2 regions of the Micromonospora sp. NPDC057141 genome follow, and region 2 is predicted to be linked to the other one. Evidence: predicted binding sites of a transcription regulator. Region 2 holds the regulator's gene; the other holds the start of a gene.
What was found. Region 2 encodes HrcA, which represses chaperone genes, less so after heat shock. Its sites were predicted from a motif close to GGTTNGCACNCTCNNNNNGAGNGTGCNAACC; they were not measured.
Positions count from the first base shown of each region.

Region 1 (3,308 bases), on a different contig from region 2:
GATGGCGTCCTCGATGCGGTGCTTGCGCTCCTTCATCTCGACCTCGGTCGCCGCGCCCACCTTGATGACCGCGATGCCGCCGGAGAGCTTCGCCAGCCGCTCGGCCAGCTTCTCCCGGTCCCAGTCGGAGTCCGAGGCCTCGATCTCCTTGCGGATCTGGGCGACCCGGTCGGCGACCTCGCTGGCCTGGCCACCGCCGTCGATGACGGTGGTGTTCTCCTTGTCGACCACGACGCGCCGGGCGGTGCCGAGCACCTCCAGGCCGACCTGGTCCAGCTTGTAGCCCAGCTCCGGGGCGACCAGCTCGGCGCCGGTGAGGATCGCCATGTCCTGGAGCATCGCCTTGCGGCGGTCGCCGAAGCCGGGGGCCTTGACCGCGCAGACCTTGAGGGTCTTGCGGATCGAGTTGACCACCAGCGTGGACAGGGCCTGGCCCTCGACGTCCTCGGCGACGATCAGCAGCGGCTTGCTGTTCTGGAGGACCTTCTCCAGCAGCGGCAGCAGCTCCTCGATCGCCGAGATCTTCTGCGTGGTGATCAGGATGTACGGGTCCTCCAGGACCGACTCCTGACCCTCCACGTCGGTGACGAAGTTGGGGGAGATGAAGCCCTTGTCGAACTGGAGACCCTCGGTCACGTCCAGCTCGGTGGTGAGGGCTGAGCCCTCCTCGACGGTGATGACGCCGTCGCGGCCGACCCGCTCCATCGCCTCGGCGATCAGCTCGCCGATGGTGGCGTCCTGCGCGGAGATCGTCGCGACGTGCGCGATCGACTTCTTGTCGGCGACCTCGACGGCCCGGTCGAGCAGGGCCTCGGAGACCTTCGCCGCCGCCGCGTCGATGCCGCGCTTGAGGCCGGACGGGTTGGCGCCGGCCGTCACGTTGCGCAGGCCCTCGCGGACCATGGCCTGGGCCAGCACGGTCGCGGTGGTGGTCCCGTCGCCGGCGACGTCGTTGGTCTTGGTCGCCACCTCCTTGACCAGCTGCGCGCCGAGGTTCTCGTACGGGTTGGTGAGCTCGATCTCCTTGGCGATGGTCACGCCGTCGTTGGTGATCGTGGGCGCACCGAATTTCTTGTCCAGGACGACGTTGCGCCCGCGCGGGCCGAGAGTGACCTTGACCGTGTCCGCGAGGGCGTTGACACCGTGCTCCAGCAGGTGCCGGGCGTCGTCCGAGAAGCTCAGGATCTTCGCCATCTGTATCCCTTCGAAGCGTCACTGCCCCGGCCCGGCGAGCCGGACCGGGGCAGTGGCACTGATCGGTTGCTTACTTCTCGATGACCGCGAGGACGTCGCGGGCGGAGAGCACCAGGTACTCCTCGCCGGCGTACTTGACCTCGGTGCCGCCGTACTTCGAGTAGAGGACGGTGTCGCCGACCTTGACGTCGATCGGCACACGGTTGCCCTTGTCGTCGATCCGGCCCGGGCCGACAGCGAGGACGGTGCCCTCCTGCGGCTTCTCCTTGGCGGTGTCGGGGATCACGATGCCCGACGCCGTGGTGGTCTCAGCCTCGTTCGCCTGGACCACGATGCGGTCCTCGAGCGGCTTGATCGCAACCTTGGTCGCGGTAGTCACGGGCATACCCTCCTGGGGTACTGGTTTCGTTGCTGGACGGCGGGGCCGACCAGCGTCAATCTGCCACATGCCACCGGGCGGGGCCGTCGTCGCGGGTGCCGGTCCGCCTGGCGTCAAACCCCCGGGCACGGGGCCCGGAAGCTGGCACCCTCGATGGGAGAGTGCTAATCGCAGGTTAGGCCGTGGCTAGCACTCCGTCAAGGAGAGTGCCAACGCGTCGCCCGTCGTGTCGCCACAGTTCCGCCACTCGTTACCGCGACACGCCGCCAGCGCCGACCCCGGGCCCCACCAACCTCCGACACCACCACCGCCGTCGGCCAGCCGCCGCCCGGGCCCGACAATGGGCACGTGGATCTCGACCAGTTCGCCGCCCTGCGTACCCCCGAGGGGTCGGCCGCGCTCGCCGCGGCGGCCGAGGTGGCCGGCGGCGACCCGCTGGCCGCGGCGGCCGCGCTCCGCTCGGCCGGGGTGCCCGCCGCGCTGGCCGCCGCCGCGCTGACCCAGGCCGAGCTGCGCCGCCGGGCCGTCGGCAAGTTCGGGCCGGCGGCGGCCGGCATGCTCCTCACCCGCGCCGGCCTGGAGCAGGCCACCCGGGGCGTGGTCGCGGCCCGGCGGGCCGACCGGCTGCGCGCGGCCGGGGTGCGCACCCTCGCCGACCTGGGCTGCGGCCTCGGGGCCGACGCGCTCGCCGCCGCCCGCGCCGGCATCCGGGTGTACGGGGTGGAGGCCGACCCGGTCACCGCCGCGATGGCCGCCGCGAACGCCGAGGCCGCCGGGCTGGCCGACCGCTTCACGGTGGAGTGCGGCGACGCCACGGCGTTCGACGTGTCCCGGGTCGACGCGGCGTTCTGCGACCCGGCGCGGCGCAGGGCCGGCACTGGTCGGCGGATCTTCGACCCGAACGCCTACTCGCCGCCGTGGGACTTCGTCACCGCGCTGGCCGAGCGGGTGCCGCACACCGTCGTGAAGGTGGCCCCCGGGCTGGACCACGCGCTGATCCCGGCCGGCGCGGAGGCGGAGTGGGTCAGCGTGGGTGGCGACCTGGTCGAGGCGGCCCTGTGGTGCGGCCGGCTGGCCGAGGTCCCCCGCCGCGCGACCGTGGTGAAGGAAGGCTGTCATCAGCTCACCGGCTCGGGCGCGGCCGAGGCGGCGGTCGGCCCGGTCCGCCGGTACGTCCACGACCCCGACCCGGCGGTGGTCCGCGCTCACCTGGTGGCGGAGCTGGCCGGCGAGCTGGACGCCACGCTCGCCGACCCGACCATCGCCTACCTGTACGCCGACGCCCCCGGCGCGACGCCGTTCGCCCGCTGCCTGGAGGTGACCGACGTGCTGCCGTTCTCGCTGAAGCGGCTGCGCGCCCTGCTGCGGGAACGCGCGGTGGGCCGGGTGGAGATCCTCAAGCGCGGCTCGGCGCTGGAGCCGGAGCGGCTGCGGCGCGACCTGCGGCTGGCCGGCCCGGAGGCGGCGAGCCTGGTGCTGACCCGGGTGGCGGGCGCGCCGACCGTGCTGGTCTGCCGCCCGGTGACGATTCCGCTGGATCGTGAGGCGGCGGCGGGCTAGCTTGTCGGGCATGGCGGGACAGGGGACTCCGGCGACGGCGCTGCTGACGAAGCGGAAGATCCGGCACAGCACCCACCCGTACGACGTGTCGCCGGACGCGCCGAACTACGGCGCGCTCGTCGCGGCGGCCCTGGGCGTGCCCCCGGAGCGGGTGTTCAAGTCGCTGGTGACCGAG
Region 1 is NZ_JBHUVA010000010.1:120,481-123,788, forward strand. Features, by position in the region: gene groL (chaperonin GroEL) at 1-1,194, opposite strand, end outside; gene groES (co-chaperone GroES) at 1,265-1,579, opposite strand; gene ACFT41_RS09475 (methyltransferase domain-containing protein) at 1,922-3,133, shown strand; gene ybaK (Cys-tRNA(Pro) deacylase) at 3,144-3,308, shown strand, end outside.
Region 1: a site for HrcA is predicted at 1,713-1,743, ahead of groES (co-chaperone GroES). Genes of this name have one in related genera too.

Region 2 (3,308 bases):
CGTCGACCGTCTCCTCGCTGTCGAGGGTCTTGATGGTCAGCCGGGTGCCGAGCGCGGCGGCGGTCATCGGGACGGTGACCCGGCAGTGCAGGTCGTCGCCCTTGCGGGAGTAGACGTCGTGCGGGCGCTCGTGGATCTCGACGTAGAGGTCGCCGGCGGTGCCGCCGCCCGGACCGACCTCGCCCTGCTGGGCGAGCCGGATGCGCATGCCGTCCTCGACCCCGGCCGGGATCTTGACGGTCAGCGAGCGGCGGGTGCGCACCCGCCCGTCGCCAGTGCAGGTCGGGCAGGGGTGCGGGATGGTGGTGCCGTAGCCCTGGCAGACCGTGCACGGCCGGGCGGAGACCACCTGGCCGAGGAAGGTCCGCTGCACCGACTGCACCTCGCCCCGCCCGCCGCACGCCTCGCAGGTGGCCAGGTGGGTGCCGGCCGCCGTGCCCGCACCGGAGCAGGTGGTGCAGAGCACGGCCGTGTCGACGGTGATCGGGGCCTCGACGCCGAACGCCGTCTCGTGCAGGTCAAGCTCCAGGCGCAGGATCGCGTCCGCGCCCGGCCGGGTGCGCGGGCGCGGGCCCCGGGAGCCGCCGGCCGCGCCACCGAAGAAGGCGTCCATGATGTCCTGGAAGCCGACGAACGGGCCGGCCCCGCCGGGCCCGCCCGGGCCGCCCATGCCCCCGCCGCCGGGGGCGAGCGGGTCGCCGCCCAGGTCGACGATCTGCCGTTTCCGGTCGTCCGAGAGGACCTCGTACGCGGCGTTGATGTCCTTGAACTTCTCCTGTGCCTCCGGGTCCGGATTCACGTCCGGGTGGAACTGCCGCGCCAGCTTGCGGTAGGCGCGCTTGATCTCGTCGTCGGAGGCCTCCCGGCTCACGCCGAGGATGCCGTAGTAGTCCCTGGCCACTGCGTCCCGTGTCCTCATGTTCTTGTCGCGTTGCGCCGGTCGTCGGCCGGAGCCGGCCGTCGGCCCTGACTGGTCAGTTCTGGGCCAGCAGCTCGCCCACGTAGCGTGCCACGGCCCGCACGGTGGCGATGGTGCCGGGGTAGTCCATCCGGGTGGGGCCGACCACGCCCAGCCCGCCGAGCGCGGTCACCCCCGGGCCGTACCCGGTGCTCACCACCGAGGCGGCCCGCAGGTTGTCGATCTCGTTCTCGTCGCCGATCAGCACGCGGGTGGTGGTCGACTCGGCCTCGCCGATCAGCTTGAGCATCACCACCTCCTCCTCCAGCGCCTCCAGGATGGGCCGCAGCGACCCCTGGAAGTCGAGCAGGCCGCCCCGGGTCAGGTTGGCGGTGCCGGCCAGTGCGATGCGCTCCTCGTGCCGCTCGACCAGCGTCTCCAGCAGCACGGTGGAGAGCGTGGTCATCGCGCCACGCAGGTGCGGGGTCGACTCCTCCACCAGCGCCTGCACCAGCGGCGGGGTCTCCGACAGCCGGCTGCCCACCAGCTTCTCGTTGACCAGCCGGCGCAGGTCGGTGACGTCGTCGGCGGAGACGGGCGCGGGCAGCTCGACCAACCGCTGCTCGACCCGGCCGGTGTCGGCGATCATCACCAGCATCAGCCGGGTGGTGGAGATCGGCACCAGCTCCAGGTGCCGCACCGAGGAGCGGGCCAGCGAGGGATATTGCACCACGGCGACCTGGCGGGTGAGCTGGGCCAGCAGCCGCACCGTGCGGTGCACCACGTCGTCGAGGTCGACCGCGCCGACCAGGAAGCGTTCGATCGCCCGGCGCTCGGCCGGGCTGAGCGGCTTGACCCGGGACAACCGGTCGACGAAGAGGCGGTAGCCCCGGTCGGTGGGGACCCGGCCGGCGCTGGTGTGCGGCTGCCGGATGTAGCCCTCCTCCTCCAGCACCGCCATGTCGTTGCGGACCGTCGCCGGGGAGACGCCGAGTTGGTGCCGCTCGACCAACGCCTTGCTGCCGACCGGCTCCTGGGTGGCGACGTAGTCCTCGACGATCGCGCGGAGCACGGCGAGCTTGCGGTCGTCCAGACCCACCCCTGCCACCTCCTGTCGCACGTCGGCCCTGGCGGCGCGGCGGCACCGCAGGCCGGCGCTCCGCCGGTGCGTCGACGCCTGGCACTCGACTGTAACGAGTGCCAGTCTACGTCGGCTGCCCCGTCATCGGTAAGATCAACGACGGACCACGGGCGCGGCAGCCGCCGCGCCGGGAGCCCCGTCGGGCGCACGCCGGCCGGTCGACCGCCGCCCGGAGCGGGCCGCCACCTGCGCACGCTGACCGATCATCCGCCACGCCCGACCGGTGTCGCTCTGGTGCCCGCTTGCCCGCAGCCCCTACCGTGACATGCATGACTGAACCACCTCGCCCTCCCGGATCGGGCGACCCCGGCGGCTACCCGCCGGAGCCGAACCCGTCGGCACCGTACGGCTCGCCGGGGCACGAGCCCCCCACCGCACCACTGTCCGGGGCCCCCGGGGCAGGCGGCTATCCCCCGCCCGGTGGCTATCCGCCACCCACCGGCGACCAGCCGCCGTCGGCCGGCTACCCGCCGCCCGGTGGCTATCCGCCGCCCGGCGGCGGCTACCCGGCCGGCGGCGCGTACGGCACGCCCTCCGGCGGCTACGCCAACAACGAGGACAAGACCTGGGTCCTGGTCGCCCACTTCGGTGGCGCGGCGGGGATGTTCCTCGGCGGTGGCGTGCTCGGCTGGCTCGCGCCGCTGATCGCGCTCGTCGCCCGGGGCAGCCAGTCGCCGACGGTCCGCGCCCACGCGGTGGCGGCGCTGAACTTCCAGCTCCTCTGGTCCGTCATCGCCCTGATCGGCTGGATCCTGACCTGCATCCTGGTCGGCCTCCTGATCGGGTTCGCCGCCATGATCATCGGGATCATCTTCGGCATCATCGCCGGCATCAAGGCGAACGAGGGCACCCCCTACCGCTACCCGATGACCGTCAACCTGATCAAGTGACCCCGGCCGGCCGCTCCCCCGGCCGGCCGGGTCACCCCGTCAGGGCAGCAGGTCGCGCACGACCGCGTCGGCCAGCAGCCGGCCGCGCAGAGTGAGCACCGCCCGGCCGGCCGCGTACCCGGCCGGGTCGAGCAGGCCGCCGGCCAGCGCCCGCTGGGCGCCGGCCCGACCCGCGTCGTCCAGCACGGCCAGCGGCAGCCCCGAGGCGAGCCGCAGCCGCAGCATGACGTCCTCCGTGTGGGCCTCGTCGGGCGTGAGCACCTCCCGGGCCAGGCCGGGCGAGCACCCCGCCGCGAGGCGCTTCGCGTACGCGGCCGGGTGCTTGACGTTCCACCAGCGCACCCCGCCGACGTGGCTGTGCGCCCCCGGCCCGAGGCCC
Region 2 is NZ_JBHUVA010000014.1:47,798-51,105, forward strand. Features, by position in the region: gene dnaJ (molecular chaperone DnaJ) at 1-901, opposite strand, end outside; gene hrcA (heat-inducible transcriptional repressor HrcA) at 975-1,997, opposite strand; gene ACFT41_RS11320 (DUF4870 domain-containing protein) at 2,309-2,929, shown strand; gene hemW (radical SAM family heme chaperone HemW) at 2,969-3,308, opposite strand, start outside.